DNA from 3 places in the Methylobacterium sp. ME121 genome. Region 3 is predicted to be linked to each of the others. Evidence: riboswitches for the same ligand, from Rfam matches in the RefSeq annotation. Region 3 holds a riboswitch; each other region holds the start of a gene.
What was found. A riboswitch is a leader RNA that binds a small molecule or an ion and turns the genes downstream of it on or off. The one in region 3 is predicted to bind cobalamin.
Positions count from the first base shown of each region.

Region 1: another riboswitch for cobalamin. It lies ahead of ME121_RS06435 (TonB-dependent receptor plug domain-containing protein); the one in region 3 lies ahead of ME121_RS04205 (CbtB domain-containing protein).
Region 2: another riboswitch for cobalamin. It lies ahead of ME121_RS20255 (TonB-dependent receptor); the one in region 3 lies ahead of ME121_RS04205 (CbtB domain-containing protein).

Region 1 is NZ_BBUX01000005.1:113,336-118,396, forward strand. Features, by position in the region: gene ME121_RS06430 (ABC transporter substrate-binding protein) at 1-723, opposite strand, end outside; gene ME121_RS06435 (TonB-dependent receptor plug domain-containing protein) at 732-2,702, opposite strand; cobalamin riboswitch at 2,822-3,030, opposite strand; gene nikA (nickel ABC transporter substrate-binding protein) at 3,323-4,897, shown strand; gene nikB (nickel ABC transporter permease subunit NikB) at 4,909-5,061, shown strand, end outside.
Region 2 is NZ_BBUX01000036.1:9,298-14,358, forward strand. Features, by position in the region: gene ME121_RS20250 (peptidase) at 1-1,016, opposite strand, end outside; gene ME121_RS20255 (TonB-dependent receptor) at 1,010-3,193, opposite strand; cobalamin riboswitch at 3,479-3,671, opposite strand; gene ME121_RS20260 (NUDIX hydrolase) at 3,809-4,243, shown strand; gene ME121_RS20265 (RluA family pseudouridine synthase) at 4,386-5,061, shown strand, end outside.
Region 3 is NZ_BBUX01000003.1:95,637-100,697, reverse strand. Features, by position in the region: gene ME121_RS04215 (S10 family peptidase) at 1-221, shown strand, start outside; gene ME121_RS04210 (coagulation factor 5 8 type domain-containing protein) at 244-1,602, opposite strand; cobalamin riboswitch at 1,757-1,951, shown strand; gene ME121_RS04205 (CbtB domain-containing protein) at 1,987-2,169, shown strand; gene ME121_RS04200 (CbtA family protein) at 2,186-2,938, shown strand; gene ME121_RS04195 (DUF1636 domain-containing protein) at 2,931-3,332, shown strand; gene cobW (cobalamin biosynthesis protein CobW) at 3,329-4,363, shown strand; gene cobN (cobaltochelatase subunit CobN) at 4,410-5,061, shown strand, end outside.

The sequences.
Region 1 (5,061 bases), on a different contig from region 3:
CGCCCGCGCGAGAGCCCGAAAAACCGGATGGTGCAGGAGTGTGTCGGCGAGCGATGGCGAGCCCGGTGCGCCCTCATCGACGACAATCAGGTCTGGGTTCGCCAGCGCCGCGGCTTCGAGGGGCACCTGCCCGAGGCGGTCACGCCCGATCTCGGCCGAGACGTTGACGAGGCCGGCTGCGCGGATCAGCGCGTCCCCGAGCCCGCCGGGCGCGACCGTGAAGGCGTTCGGGCGCATCACCAGGGCGCGTAGAGGCCGCCTGGCCGGCACGATGGCGGCAAGACGCGCATCGAGCGCCGCCACCATCGCCTCGCCCCGTTCGGGATGGCCGAGCGCCGCCGCGACCTGCCGAATCTGTGCGCGGACGCCGTCGAGGTCGGCCGGCACGCCGAGTTCGAGCACGGGGGCGCCGACGCGCTTGAGCATGCCCACCGTCGTGCGGGTCGTGAAGGCACCGGCGATGACGAGATCGGGCTTCAAGGCCACGACCTCCTCGGTGAGCCCCCGCGTCACCGGCAGCCCGACCGCCTCGCTTGCGACCGTCGACCCGCGCGGGTCGCGGGCGAGATAGGTGACCGCCAGCACCTGGTCGCGGTCCGCCAGCCGCAGGACGAGCTCGTCGGCGCACAGGTTCATCGAGACTACCCGCACGGGTGCCGCCGCCGCGCCTATGGATACGGCGGACATCATGGCCGCAAAGGTGATTACGAGGCGCGACGGCATCGGCGACCTCAGAAAGACGTCACGCGGACGCCGCCGTAGACAGCGAGCCCTGGACCCTGGAAGCCGGTCGGGTTCTGGTAGCGCTGGTCGAACAGGTTATCGATCCGCCCGAACACCGTGAGTGTCTCGCTCCAGGCGTAGTTGACCGACAGGTTCACCAGCGTGAAGCCGGGGGCCTTCAGGCGGGGCACGGAGAAATCCCTGTTTCCGTCCACGAACGACCCCAGCACGATGAGAGAGCCGGTCATGGTCAAGCCCGGCATCAGGTTCCAGATCGCGGTGGCGCTGACCTTATTGCGTGGCCGGCGCAGCAGCTCCTGGTGGGCGATCTCGTCCTTCGTCACCGTGGTGGTCCAGTCGAGCCGCCCGCTCCAGAACTCGTTCAAGCGCAGGGCGACGAAGCTCTCGGTGCCGTAGCCAGTCGCCTGACCGACGTTCACGTTGGTGGAGAAGGTCGGGTAGTAGGCCGTCTGGATCAGGTTCTTGAAGTCGGTCTGATAGTAGGTCGCGCCCACGGTCATGAACCCGTCGAACAGCGGCTGCTCGAAGCCGCCGTCGAACCCGAAGCTTTCCTCCGGCCGCAGGTTCGGGTTCCCGAAGAATCGGAAGCCCGGGTAGTCCTGATAGAGCTGGCTCAGGGTCGGCGGCTTGAAGCCGGTGCCGACGCTGCCCTTCAGGCGAGTCCCGGTGCCGGGCACGATGTAGCTCGGCGCCACCCGAAAGGTGGTCGCGCCGCCGAACTGGTCGTTCGCGTCGTGGCGGATGTTGGCGACCAGCGCGGCGCCCGCGAAGGGTGTCGTCTGAAGCTCGGCGAAGCCGGCGGTGTTGCCGTTGGATCGGTCGATGCCGGTCGTCTCGAAGCGCTCGTCCTCGCGCTGTGCCCCGAACAGGACGAGGTTGCCGGGAGAGAATTGCCAGTCGCCGCGGTAATCGAACCGGGTCCGCTCGCCGAGGTAGGTGGTGGGCGTCGGCGGCGCGAGCGGGTCGAGCGGGCCGGCGAACAGGCGGTCGAACTTCGAGTAGTTCGCCCCGAAGACGTTGTGGAAGCCTGGCACCGGGGTCCACTCGGCCTCGCCCCTCATGATCAGTTGCTGCTGGTCGTTGAGGTTCCGGTACGGCAGCGGCACGTACGGGAAACCGCCGTCGGCCTGGTCGAGATAGGCGCTGTCTGAGAAGCGCAGCACGTAGTTGAGGCGGAACTCGTCGGTGAGTTGCGCCCCGAGCTTGGTCGAGACCGTCTTGATGTCGGTGAAGGCGGTCCGCAACGGCACCCCGCGGGGCAGTAGCTCAAACGGGGTGACCTGGATGGCGGATTGCCGGATGTGGCCGACCGAGACCGAGTAGTCGAAAATGCCCTCCGAGCCGGAAATGTTGCCGAACTGGTTGAAGGTGCCGAACGAGCCGCCTTCGACCGTCGCCGTTGCCCGAGCTGGCCCTTCGCCACGCTTGGTCACGACGGAGATGACGCCGCCGATTGCGTCGGCCCCGTAGAGGCCACTCTGCGGCCCGCGCAGCACCTCGATCCGCGAGAGGTCGTAGGTCTGCAACTGGCTGAAGTCGAAGGAGCGGTTCGGGGTCGAGGGGTCGTTGACGTCGATGCCGTCGATCTGGACCTTCACGTGGTTCGAGTTGGTGCCCCGGATGAAGACCGAGGTCTGGCCGCCGGCGCCGCCGGTCTGCACGACGTTGAGGCCCGGCACCTGCTGCAGAGCATCCGGCACCGTCCGGCGCTGCTGCTCCTGAAGCAGGCGGTCGGTGAGCACAGTGACACTCGATCCTGTGTTGGCAATCGGCGTCAGCACGCCGGTAGCCGACACGGAGATCTCGGACAGTGAGACCGCGGCCTGCGCGCCTCCCTGAGCATCGGCGAAGGGCGCGGCGACCTGCTGCGAGCGGGCGGGAATGGAGACGAGCAGCGCGGATGCGGCGCAGGACAGCGCCAGCGTGCGCCGGAGCGCGGAGGAAACGGGACTGGACACGGGACGGCCTCGGGGGACGGCTGTGGCACGTCACCGCGAACGAGGCCTCGGCGGTCGCGTCCTCCAAGGAACCACGACGCCGCGACACCTCCCAGGACACCCCGCCCGGCAAGCTCCGCGTGTGACCACGGCTGACGGCAGGTCTCCTGGCTCGCGGGTCGTCGCCCTCTCATCGTCTTCCCGGACGAGGCCGCCCAGTGACGTGGTGATGAAGGACTCGCCGCTTACAGTTGCGGGGGCAGCCGCGGTATCGGCCGAGCCCTCACGGGCCTGACCTCACCGCGTTCCCTTTTGATCCCCGAGGGGAACCGTCTTGCTCAAGCTAGGCTGCGGTGCATCTATCCGTCAACGCACGGAAGCACGTTGTTCAGATGTGTGGCATTTGAGGCGTCGGTTGATGTCTAAGCAGTGTGGCTTTCCGCCGATCCGTTTTGAATTCACACCCTCGCCAAGCGACGAACGTCCGCCGGGCTCCCACAGGATAGAAGTGGGACGTACTGAACACCTTAGCGAAGGGTGTCCAATCCTCGGTCGCGGTGAACACCCTGTTGGAAAGGGTTCACGGTCAAGCTTGGGCGGTGTATGATGTTCGGCGGCGATCCTCATACCGCGACCCATACATGACCAAGTTGGCGACCCTCGCCGTCGCCGCGATGGCGGCGAGCTTCCTCGGACCGCCCCAGACAGCCGCCGGGCAACTCACCTACTCGTGGCCCTCGAATGTCGGACCGCTGAACCCGCACCTCTACGCGCCCAACCAGATGTTCGCGCAGGCGAGCGTCTACGAGCCTTTGGTGAAGTACCGCGGTGATGGATCGGTCGAGCCCTGGCTCGCGACCTCGTGGACCATCTCTGAGGACGGGCGGACCTACGATTTCGTACTGCGCCCCGGCGTGACCTTCAGTGATGGCACGCCCTTCGACGCGAAAGCGGTCAAGGCGAACTTCGACGCGATCCTGGCCAACCGTCCGCGGCACGCGTGGCTCGATCTCGTCCAGCAGATCGAACGCACAGAAGTTGTCGGGCCTCTGGCGTTCCGCCTCGTCCTGAAGGCGCCGCACTACCCGACGCTGCTCGAACTTTCCCTGCCGCGGCCCTTCCGGTTCCTGTCTCCGAGCGCCATGGGCCCTGGCGGTACGACGGCCGTCGGCATCAGGGCGCCGGTCGGCACTGGGCCGTGGCGGCTCGTCGATACTCAGCTCGGCGTCTCCGACACGTTCGAGAGCACCCCGGGTTACTGGGGCCCGAGACCCATCTTCGACCGGCTCGTCGTCAAGGTCATCCCCGATCCCAACACCCGCGTCATCGCCCTGCAGACGGGGGAGATCGACTTCGTCTATGGCGCGGCCGGCCAGATTCCTTCGGAAGCCTTCGTCCGCCTTCGGGACATGGCCCCGAACTTTGCCGCAGCGGTCTCGCCGCCGCTGGCGACCCGGGTGCTGGCGATGAACTCCGCGCGCTTCCCGACCGATGATCGGGCGGTCCGCCTCGCCATCAACCACGCCGTCGACAAGGACACGCTGGTCCGGACGGTACTCGACGGGATCGAGCCGCGCGCGGACTTCCTGTTTGCGCCGCGCGTGCCGTACGCCGACGTCGGGCTGAAGCCCTACGGCTTCGACCGGGCCGCGGCCTCCCGCATGCTCGATGCCGCCGGCTGGACGCTTGGGCGTGACGGCGTGCGTGAGAAGGACGGACGCCGCCTTGCCGTCGAGATCGATTTCGTCGGGACAAACGCTCAGCAGCGGGCGATTGCCGAGGTTCTCCAGTCCGATCTTAGCCGCGTGGGCATCGACGTCCGGCTGATCGGTGAGGAGGAGAGTTCGATCCTGGCCCGCCAGAAGGATGGCCGCTTCGGCCTGATCTTCGGCGAGACCTGGGGGCCGCCCTACGATCCCGCCTCTTTCATCAGTTCGATGCGCACCCCGTCACACGCAGACTATCAGGCGCAGGTCGGGCTGCCGGAGAAGCCGGGCATCGACGCGACCATCGCGGAAGTGCTCGCCACGACCGACGAGACCGAGCGCCGACGGCTCTATGCCAAGCTGCTGACCACCCTGCACGAGGCCGCAATCTACCTGCCGATCTCTCACGCCGTGGCCATAGAGGTTCATCGTACCTCGATAACGGACGTCGGCTTCGGCGCGACGATCAACGAGATCCCCTTCGCTGCCATGCGGCCGGCGGCCCGATGACCGCCACGCCGATGCTCCGCTTCATCGCCGCCCGCCTCGCACTGATCCCGCCGATGCTACTCGGCGTGTCGATCCTCGTGTTCGTGATGCTGCGGCTTGGCCAGGGCGACCCGGCCCTCGACTACCTGCGCCTGTCGCAGATACCTCCCACCGACGCCGCCCTC
Region 2 (5,061 bases), on a different contig from region 3:
CACAAGCCGCCGATGGCAACGAAGCGCAGCGCCCGAGTCCCGGGCCCGGCGAAGCCGCTCAGGGCCTCGGCGGCGAGGCCGAGGGCCGGCGGCTGTCCGGCGTAGGCGGCGCGGATGGCGGCGGGCGCCGCGGTCGACGAGAACCAGCGGTTCGGGTTCATCGAGATCCAGCCGCTGAGGATGAAGGTGCTGAGCCCGATCCCGCCCGCGAGGCCGAACAGGTGGTGGAAGCGGGCGAGCCCGCGATAGGGCGTGACCGCCCCGCCCGCGTAGCGCCGCCGGAGTCGCAGGCGCCAGATCCCGATCGCCAGCCCGCTCAGCGCGCCCAGGGTGGCGAAGCCCGACAGCCACAGCAGGACCGTCCGCCACAGCTCGGGCCGGGCGCGCAGCGGCGTGAGATAGATCCAGTGCACCACGGCGCCGACCCAGTTCCACGCCCGCTCGGACCGGGTCGTGTCGAGGGCGATCGCGCCGGTGACCTGCGAGACGTAGAGCTCGGTCCCTGCCGGGTCCCCGAGGGCGACCTTCAGGAAGGGGCGGAGCGGGTCGTACCGGGCCGTGACGGTCCACTGGTCGCGCTCGACCGGCGCGACCCGAGCATCCGGAGCCCCGTCCGGGATCCCCTCGGTCGCGAGACGCAGCGCGTCTTCGGGCGTCACCGGGCCGAGCCGCGCACCGGTCCGCGCCGAGACCGTGGCCCGGGCGCCGTCGCGGTCGGCGATCCGGTAGACCGCCTCGCCGCCCCGCATCTCCAACGCGAAGGCGGCCGGCGCGCCGCCGAGCCCGCCGGCCCGCAGCGCCGCCTCGGGCGCGACCGTGACCTGATCCCAGGCGATCGGGGCGAGCCGTGACAGCCGCTCGGCCTCGGTGAGTGCCGGGAACGGCACGTAGAGCATCACCAGCCCGGATCCGATCCACAGGGCGAAGAACAGGCCCGCGACGATCCCGGCCCAGCGGTGGAACAGGAGCAGCCAGCGCCGTCCCGCCTTGCCGAACCGCCGCGGCCGGCTCACCACGTCACCGTGTAGGCGACCTCGACCGAGCGCGGGCGCCCGAGCAGCCAGTTGGTGCCGACCCCGTTCACCGCGTTGCCCGAGATCGCGTAGACCTTGTCGAACAGGTTGTAGACCCGCACGGACAGGCGCGAATCCGCCGTCACCTGATGGTCCAGGACCGCGTTGACGAGGTTGTAGGCCGGGCGCCGCGCCGTGTTGCCGAAGTCGCTGTAGACCTGCCCGACGTTCTGCAGCCCGACCCGCGCGGTCCAGTCGCGGGTGACGTCCCAGGTCAGCCAGAGGTTGGCCACGCGCTCCGGCACGTCGATCGGCTGGTTGCCGGCATACGAGACCGTGGCGCCGTTCACCGTCTGGTCGAACCGGTCGTACTGCGCGTGCAGGAGCGCGAGGTTGCCGTCGAGGCGCCAGCCCGGCGCGAAGCGCCAGCCGAGCGCCAGCTCGAAACCCTGCGAGGACTGGCTCCCGACCTGCGTCGAGAGCGTCGGCTGTCCGGGGATCGCCGAGATCAGGTTGTCCTTGACGATCCGGTAGCCCGCGACGGTCCATTCCAGGGCGCCGTCGAAGGCCAGACCCTTGGCGCCGATCTCGACCTGATCGCCGGTCGCGAGCTTGAAGCCGGCCAGCGACTGCGACAGCGTGATCAGGCTGTTCACCGGGTCGGTGGCGAAGCTGTACTGGGCGTAGAGCGCGCTGTCCGGCGTCGGGTTGTAGACGAGGCCGAACCGGTAGCCGAGCGCCCGGTAGGTCCTCTCGAACCGCGATCCCGTCTGCAGGTCTTCCCGATTGAGCGTCGGCACGTCGAGGCGCACGCCGGTGAGGAACGAGAGCTTGTCCGACAGGATCAGCCGGTCCTCGGCGAAGACCGAGGCCTGGCTCGTCTGCGTGGCGTAGGCCGGACGGGCCCGCCCGTTCTGCGGGAACAGGCCCGGATCGTAGCCGGTGAGCGGCACGCTGGTGGTCTGGTCGAAGTAGAAGTTGTTGGTGTGGCGGAAATCGATGTGGTTCACGTCGAACCCGGCCACGAACTGGTTCGGCAGCCCGAACAGGCTCCCGCGGAACGTCGCGTCGAGGCGGTCTCCGACCTGCTCCTGGCTGTGGTAGATCTCCAGGTAGTCGCCCCGGTCCACGAGCCCGGTGCCGCGGTTGTAGCTGTACTGCTCGACGTCGAGCCAGTGGCGCCGGCTGGTGAGCCGGTAAGCGGTGTTGCGGATCGTGATGTCGGCCGAGGGGGACCACTCGGTCTTGAGCTGGGTCCAGTTGTCGGCCCAGGTGATCTTCGCGTCGCGGACGTTGTAGTTGTTGAACCGTATGAGGTCCGGGATCCGTCCCGCGACGAGCGGCGTGCCCCAGTAGCGGGCGGGCTCCTGGTAGCCGAGATCGTGGCTCAGCGTGAACGCGAGGTCGGCGCTCGGCCGGAACAGCAGGGCGGCGGAGACCGCGAGGTTGCGGAAATCGCCCTCCGGCCGGATCCAGCCGTCGGCGCGGTTGCCGCTGACGTTGAGGCGGTACGCGAAGGTGTCGCCGTACTCCGCCTGGCCCAGCGGGCCGCCGGAATCGAGGGCGAGGCGCGCGACCCCGTCGGTGCCGATGACCGCGCGGGCGGCGTTGACCGGCACGAAGACCGGCTTCTTCGGAACCACGTTGATGACGCCGCCGATGGCGCCGTCGCCGTAGAGCACCGAGGACGGCCCGCGCAGCACCTCGATCCGCTCGACGTTCCACGTGTCGAACGGGAAGGTCACGGTGTTGGCGCCGACGTAGAAGCGCGTGCCGTCGTAGAGCTGCTGGATCGAGTTCGGCCCGGCGAAGCCGCGGGACGTGAACGCGCCGTTGCCGTTGCCGGGCGCCGCGATGGTGGTGATGCCGGTCGCGTCCTGGGTCACGGCCTCGGCGATCGTATCCTGTCCGCGGAGCCGCGCGGTCTCGCCCGACACGATGTCGAGGCTGGCCGGCGTCTCCAGCGGCGTCAGGCCGAGGCGACTCGCGGTCCGGTCGGGCGTGCGCAGGTTGAGGCCGTTCGGCGGGAGGCGGCTCGGGTCGCCGCCCGCGCCCGCGACGGACAGCTCATCCAGGGTGACCGCCTCCTGGGCGGCGGTCGGGCCGGCGAGGAGCGCGAGGAGAACGCCGCAGAGCGGGGCCCGCCCGCCGAGGCGGGAGCGATAGGTCGAGAATGACATGGGAGAAGCGGTCCGTGCACGGCGCGCGCCGGCCCCCGCGTCGTACACGCATTGTAATAACATTACAACGCGTCGGCCGTCCGGATGGCTCAGCCTGTGCGGGCGCGCGACGGCGTCCCGGGACAGGGCTCGAGGGTCTCGAGGCGGCGGAGACGGGCATGGGAAACGGCGTCGCGGGCGCGCTTGCTGTGGCACGTCACCGCGAACGAGGCCTCGGCGACCGCCTCCCCTCGGGACTGGCGGCGCCTCGACACCCGCCAGGACACCCCGCCCGGCGCGTTTCGCGTGTGACCACGGCTGACGGCAGGTCTCCTGGCTCGCGGGTCGCCGCCCTCGCACCGTCTTCCCGGGGTGACCCAGTGACGTGGTGGTGAAGGGCTCGCCGCTCACAGTTGCGGGGGCAGCCGCGGCTTCGGGGCGAACCCCTCACCGCGTTCCCTTTTGATCCCCGAGGGGAACCGTCGAGCACAGCTTGGCCGTAGCGGGCCCGGGCGTCAACCGCGTGTCCGGTTGTTGCCGTGGATCGGCGCGCGGGGCACCGAGCCGTTGCGGCCTCGCCGACGACGGGCTAGCCGGTGCGGGATGACGGTCTGGCGGCCCCCTGCGGAGATTCGCGTGAAGGCGCTGGGCCTGCCCCGGCGCGGCAACAGCCTGCTCGTGGCGGAGGTCCGCGCGGATGACGGGCGCCTGAAAGGCGTCCGGCCCCTCGGCGGCAGCGTCGCCTTCGGCGAGCGGGTCGAGGACGCCCTGATCCGGGAGTTCCGGGAGGAACTCGGCGTCACCGTCTCGGTGCTCGGCGGCCCCCGCGTCATGGAGAACATCTTCACGCACGAGGGGCAGGTCGGGCACGAGGTGCTGTTCCTGTTCCCCGTCGCCCTGCCGCCGGGGCTGTTCGACGGGCCGGAGCGCTTCGTCTTCCACGAGGATTCCGGCACCGCCTGCGTGGCCCGGTGGTGCGATCTGGACGGGCTCGACGTCCCGGGCGGTCCGGATCTCTTCCCCGCAGGCCTGAAGGCCCGGCTCCGCGACGCGTGGGACGCGGAGCCCTGACGGACCGAGCCGGCCCACCGCCTTTGCCGCTCGGCGCGGGCGATGCTACAGCCGGGCAATCCCATCGGTCCGGACGTCCGCGACGCCGCGGCCCATGCGCTTGGACGCTCCGTCCGACGCGAAGACGGGTGCCGGCGGAAGCATGACGACACGACCTCCCAGAAGCGGCGGGCCGAAGGGGCGCAAGCCCCAGGCCGGCAAGTTCGATGCGGGCAAGTTCAGGGGCGGCAAGGCCCAGGCCGACGGCCGCGCCCGCACGGGCCCGCGCACCAGCGCCCGCGACGCCGCCGAGCGCGCGGCCCGCAACCGCGGCGAGGATGCCGGCACCCGCGATCCTTGGGGATCGCAGGGCGCTGCGGTCTCCGCGCCGGCCCGGCCCCCGAAGCCGCGCCGCGACGCCGCCGCACCGCGCGACGACGCACCGCGGGACGCCGCCGCGGCCAAGCCCGGCAGCCGGCCTCCGGCCAGGCGCTCGGCGGCCCCCTCCCCCGCCCTTGCCGCCGCCCCCGCGCCCGGTCCGACCCGGCGCGAGCAGCGCGCCGCCGCCTCCGCGACCCTCGCCTCCGGCGTGCAGACCCTGACGGTCGAGCCGGACGAGGCCGGGATGCGGATCGACCGCTTCCTCACCGCCCGCTTCCCGCTCCTGCCCTTCACCCGCGTGCAGACCATCGTGCGCAAGGGCGAATTGCGGGTCGACGGCAAGCGCGCCAAGCCGAACGACCGGCTGGAGCCGGGCATGAGCGTGCGCGTGCCGCCGCTGCGCCTGGACCAGCCTACCGAGCGGCCGCGCAGCGCCGCCCGCGAGCAGGACGACGCGG
Region 3 (5,061 bases):
TCGCCTCGAAGCTCCTGCTCGCGCAGGTCCCCGCCTACGCGGCCGGACGCCTGAGCCTCGCGGTCTATCCGGGCGGGCACATGTTCTACACGCGCCCGGACTCGCGCGCCGCGTTCAGGGCGGACGTCGAGCGGATGTACACGGACGCCCTGAAGGTGCGCGACGCCGGCCCGACCCGTCCGGCCGGCGCCCCCGCCGAGCATCTCAGGACCGCGCCGTGACGCTCCCCGCCCGCCTGGCCATTCACGCGTCGTCGAAGGCGAGGGCTTCGGCCGGGTAATCGACCATCGTCCGGCGCTGCGCGTCGGTGTTCTGCCACTCCCCGACCTTCATGTAGCGGCCCTCGAGATCGCGGACCTCGACCACCTTCCCGATGGTGGGGATCGACTGGAAGCCCTGCGGCCAGTTCGACGCGAAATAGAAGACCTGCTCGACGTGGTCCGAGAGGTGGCAGATCCCCGGTCCGAAGGTTCCCAGCCCGAACACGAGGTAGCGGCCGTTCACCAGGGCCGCGACGTCGGAGATCAGCGACTCGCTCTGGATCTCCACCGGCAGGCCGCGTCGCGCCGCGTAGGCCTCCACCTCGGCGATGACCGGGTTCAGCCTGTTCTCGAAGACGAGCTTGACCGAGCGGATCCGGCCCTCGGCCAGCAGCCGGTCGATGACCATCCGGTAGAATGCGAGGGGCGGTTGCGGGTAGTGCGGATCGACCCAGGTGCTGAAGATGTCGCCCGAGCGGATGTGGATCAGGAGCTGGTCGTCGGGCTTGGCCGGGAAGGTCCTGGGCAGGCCGTTGAACAGCGGCCGGATCACGCTCTGCACGATCGCGCGCGAATCCGTCGGTCCCCGCAGCGCGGTCACGCGCTCGAACTGCGTCGGGTCGAAGTACAGACCCGACAGGAAGTAGCCGTCCGGCGGCAGCGGTTCGTCCGGCGGGATGAAGGTGATGCCGTCGCAGGTCAGCCGCTCGGTCAGGAAGATCACCTTGCTGCGGTCGACCTTGGGGACCTTGATGTATTTCAGGTTGAGCGCCTTCGCGACCGACACCGCGATGATGTACTGGACGAGGCAGTTGCCGAAGGCGCCGTTCTCGAACAGCGACAGACCGACGAGGGCGCGGCTCGCGCGGTCGGGCGCCGATTGGAGATTGTAGGTGACGTAGACGTTGGCCCCGGACTTCTCGTTCAGGAGCGTCACGTCGAGGCCGAGCATCGCCCGGAGGGCGATCAGGTCGACGGCGGCCTCTTCGGCGCGGACGGCAACGGGGACGATCCGGGCCGGCTCCGGCGCGGCGACCCGCACCGCGCGCGCCCAGGCCCGCTCGTCGGGGACGATGGCGGCCACGAGGGCGTCCGGGGTCGCGCTCCAGCCGGCGAGGTCCGGCTCGATCCACGTCGCGCCGTCCTGCGAGACCGCCACGGCGACGTCGCCGGGTTCCGGAGGGACCACCCCTCCCCCCGGTCGCAGGGCGACGGAGTGGATCGGGAAACGGCCGCCGAGATCGACTTCGAGCCACCTCGTACCCGCGTCCGATACGATCCGCGGGTCTCGGCCGGCCGCCAGATCGACGAGGACCGGGGTCGGATCGTCTGTCAGGGCCATCGGGTCTCCGGGAGCTTACCGCCCGCGCCGGGCGGGTGTCGGGTGCGGCGGTGCCTGCTCCGGGGCGCGGCCGTCAAGCCCGTCCGTGCCGCGGCGCGGCGCGGGAATCGGCCGCGATCCGGCGTCGCTCCGTTGTGTCCCGGCGGTCATGCGTCTACAACGACCGGGTGACGGTGCCCCGGCGACGGGGTGAAAAGGGAATGCGGTGAGGGGTCCGAGGCCCCGATTCCGCGGCTGCCCCCGCAACTGTGAGCGGCGAGCGCCCGCCAAGCGCCACCGGAGCGATCCGGGAAGGCGGCGGGCGCGCCGAGCCGCGAGCCAGGAGACCTGCCGTCACGACAGGATCCCGCAATGCCGCCGGTGGGGCGGCTGGAGACACTGCTGATGACGACCCAAACCCTCGCCCCCGTCGCCGCCGGCACCCGCGCGTCGGAGCGCCCGATCGCCGTCGCGCTCGCGGCCGTGCTGGGCCTCGGCCTGCTGTTCATGGCGGGCTTCTCGCCGGCGATCGCGCTCCACAACGCGGCGCACGATTTCCGACACACCCAGAACTTCCCCTGCCACTGACGTCCCCGGAACAGGGATGATCATCCGGCTCCTGTCGGCGGCCCTCGCCGCCGGCTTCTTCGCGGCTGCCGTCGTGACGGGCCTCGAACTCACGCTGACCTCGCCGCTGATCGTCGCGGCCGAGCGCTACGAGCAGCAGGAGGCGCCGCGTCAGGCCGCCGAGACGCTCCCGATCAGGGCGCTCCCGATCGTGCTGGCCCATGCCGGGCACGACCACGCCGCGCCCGACGCCGCGCCGGAATGGCAGCCCGGCCCCGGCCTGCCGCGGATGGCCTTCACCGGGCTCGCGACCCTCGTCGGCGGCGTCGGCTACGCGCTGCTGCTCGGCGCGGTGATGCTTGCCTGCGGCCGCGAACCCACGCCACAGGTCGGGCTCGCCTTCGCGGTGGCGGGCTTCGCCAGCGTCGCCCTCGCGCCGGGCCTCGGCCTGCCGCCGGAACTGCCCGGCAGCGCGGCGGCCCCGCTCGCGACACGCCAGGCGTGGTGGGTGATGACCGCCGCGGCGACCGGGATGGGGCTCTACCTGATCACGATCCGCCGCGCGCTGATCACCATCCTCGGGGGGCTCGTCCTGATCATCGCCCCGCACGCGGTCGGCGCACCGCAGGCGCCGGAGGCCGCGTCGGAGCTTCCGGCCGCGCTGGCCGCGCAGTTCGCCGCGCGGTCGCTGGCCATCAGCTTCGTGTTCTGGATCCTGATCGGGCTGGGACTCGGCTGGGCGTGGCAGGCCTTCGCCCGCGGCGCGGATCGGGGAGCGGCCCGTGCCTGAGACCATTCTCTACGTCTGCACCACCTGCCGCCGCTCGGACGACGACCCGGACGGCCCCCGCGCCGGGGCCCGCCTGCTGGAGGCGCTCCGGGCGCGGAGCGGCGGCACGCCGGATCTGCGGGTCGAGGCGGTGGAGTGCCTGTCGGTCTGCAAGCGGCCCTGCACCGTGGCGGTCGCCGCGCCCGACCGCTGGACCTACGTCTACGGCGACATGGATCCGGCCGCCTCGGCCGAGATCATCCTCGGCGGGCTCGCGGCCTACGCGGCGACCCCGGACGGCATCGTGCCCTGGCGCGAGCGTCCGGAGGCGTTCCGCAAGGGCGTGATCGCCCGCATCCCCCCTTTCCCAGAACCCCGCCCGGTCCCCGCCGGCACCCTGGAGGCCGCGGAATGACCCTCGTGAACAAGATCCCCTGCACCATCGTCACCGGCTTCCTCGGGGCCGGCAAGACGACCCTCGTCCGCCACGTGGTCGAGAACGCCAAGGGGCGCCGCCTCGCCATCCTGGTGAACGAGTTCGGCGACATCGGCTTCGACAAGTCGTTCCTGGCGGCCTGCGGCGTCGAGGGCTGCACCGAGGACGCCATCGTCGAGCTGCCGAACGGCTGCATCTGCTGCACGGTCGCGGACGATTTCGTTCCCGCGCTGGAGACCCTGCTCGGCCGCGCCGAGCCGCCGGAGCACATCCTGATCGAGACCTCGGGTCTCGCGCTGCCGAAGCCGCTCGTCCAGGCGTTCCAGTGGCCGGCGATCCGCTCGCGGGTGACCGTCGACGGCGTGGTCGCCGTGGTCGACGGCCCGGCGGTGGCCTCGGGCGCCTTCGCAGAGGATCCGGAGGCCTTGGCGGCCCAGCGGGCCGCCGACCAGTCGGTCGACCACGACAATCCCCTGGAGGAGGTTTTCGAGGACCAGCTCCTCTGCGCCGACCTCGTGGTGGTCAACAAGGCCGACCTGATCGACGCCGCGACCCGGGCGCGGGTCCGCGCCGAGGTCGAGGGGCACCTGCCCCGCGCCGTGAAGGTCGTCGAGACCGAGAACGGCGCCATCGACCCGCGGGTGCTGCTCGGCCTCGGCGCGGCCGCCGAGGACGATCTCGACGCCCGCCCCTCGCATCACGGCGAGGGCGAGGACCACGACCACGACGATTTCGAGACCGTGGCGCTGCCGGTCCGCCCGGCGGTGACCGCGGGGGATCTCGCGGCCCGGGTCGAGGCGGCGGCCGAGGCCGCCGGCGTCCTGCGCATCAAGGGCTTCGCCGAGGTCGAGGGCAAGCCCATGCGCCTCGTGGTGCAGGGTGTCGGCCGGCGCGTCACCCATCATTTCGACCGCCCCTGGCGGGCCGGGGAAGCCCGCGACGGGACGCTGGTGGTGATCGGCCTGAAGGGCTTCGACAAGGACGCCGTCGCGGCGGCCCTCGCGGGATGAGGTCGGTCGCGCACGCCCGCCCGGACTCGCTCTAGGGGCCGCCGCGGTGCATCTCGTGCGCATCGATGCCGTGTCCCTCGACGAGGGCGAGGCGGCCGTGGATCTCGGGCAGGAGCCCGGCGACCTCGTGGTGCTGTCGTTCACCGACAGCGACCTCGCTTCGGTCGGGCAGGCCCACGCCGCGGAGCCCGGTCTGCCGAGCCTTCGGCTCGCGAAGCTCGCCAAGCTGCGGCATCCGCTCTCGGTCGACCTCTACGTCGAGCGGGTCGTGGCGCGCGCCAAGGTCGTGGTGATCCGCTGCCTGGGCGGGCTCGACTACTGGCGCTACGGGATCGAGCGTTGCGCCGAGGCCGCGCGGGCGCACGGCGTCGTGCTGGCGGTCCTGCCGGGCGACGACCGGCCGGATCCGCGCCTCGCGGCGTTCTCCACTGATCCCGACCTCGCCGGGCAGCTCGACGCCTATTTCCGCGGCGGCGGGCCCGACAACCTGCGGCGGATGCTGCGGAGCCTGGCGATCCGCCTCGGCGGCGACGGCCGGGTCGAGCCGCCGCAGCCGCTCCCGCGCGGCTTTCCGTGGTGCCCCGGCTGCGGGGTCCTGCCCCTCGAGACGGCCCTCGCCGCGGCCGGGACCGCGGTCCCGCTCGCCGGTGCGCGGATCGCCGCCGAGCCCGTCGCGCTCCTCCTGATCTACCGCTCCG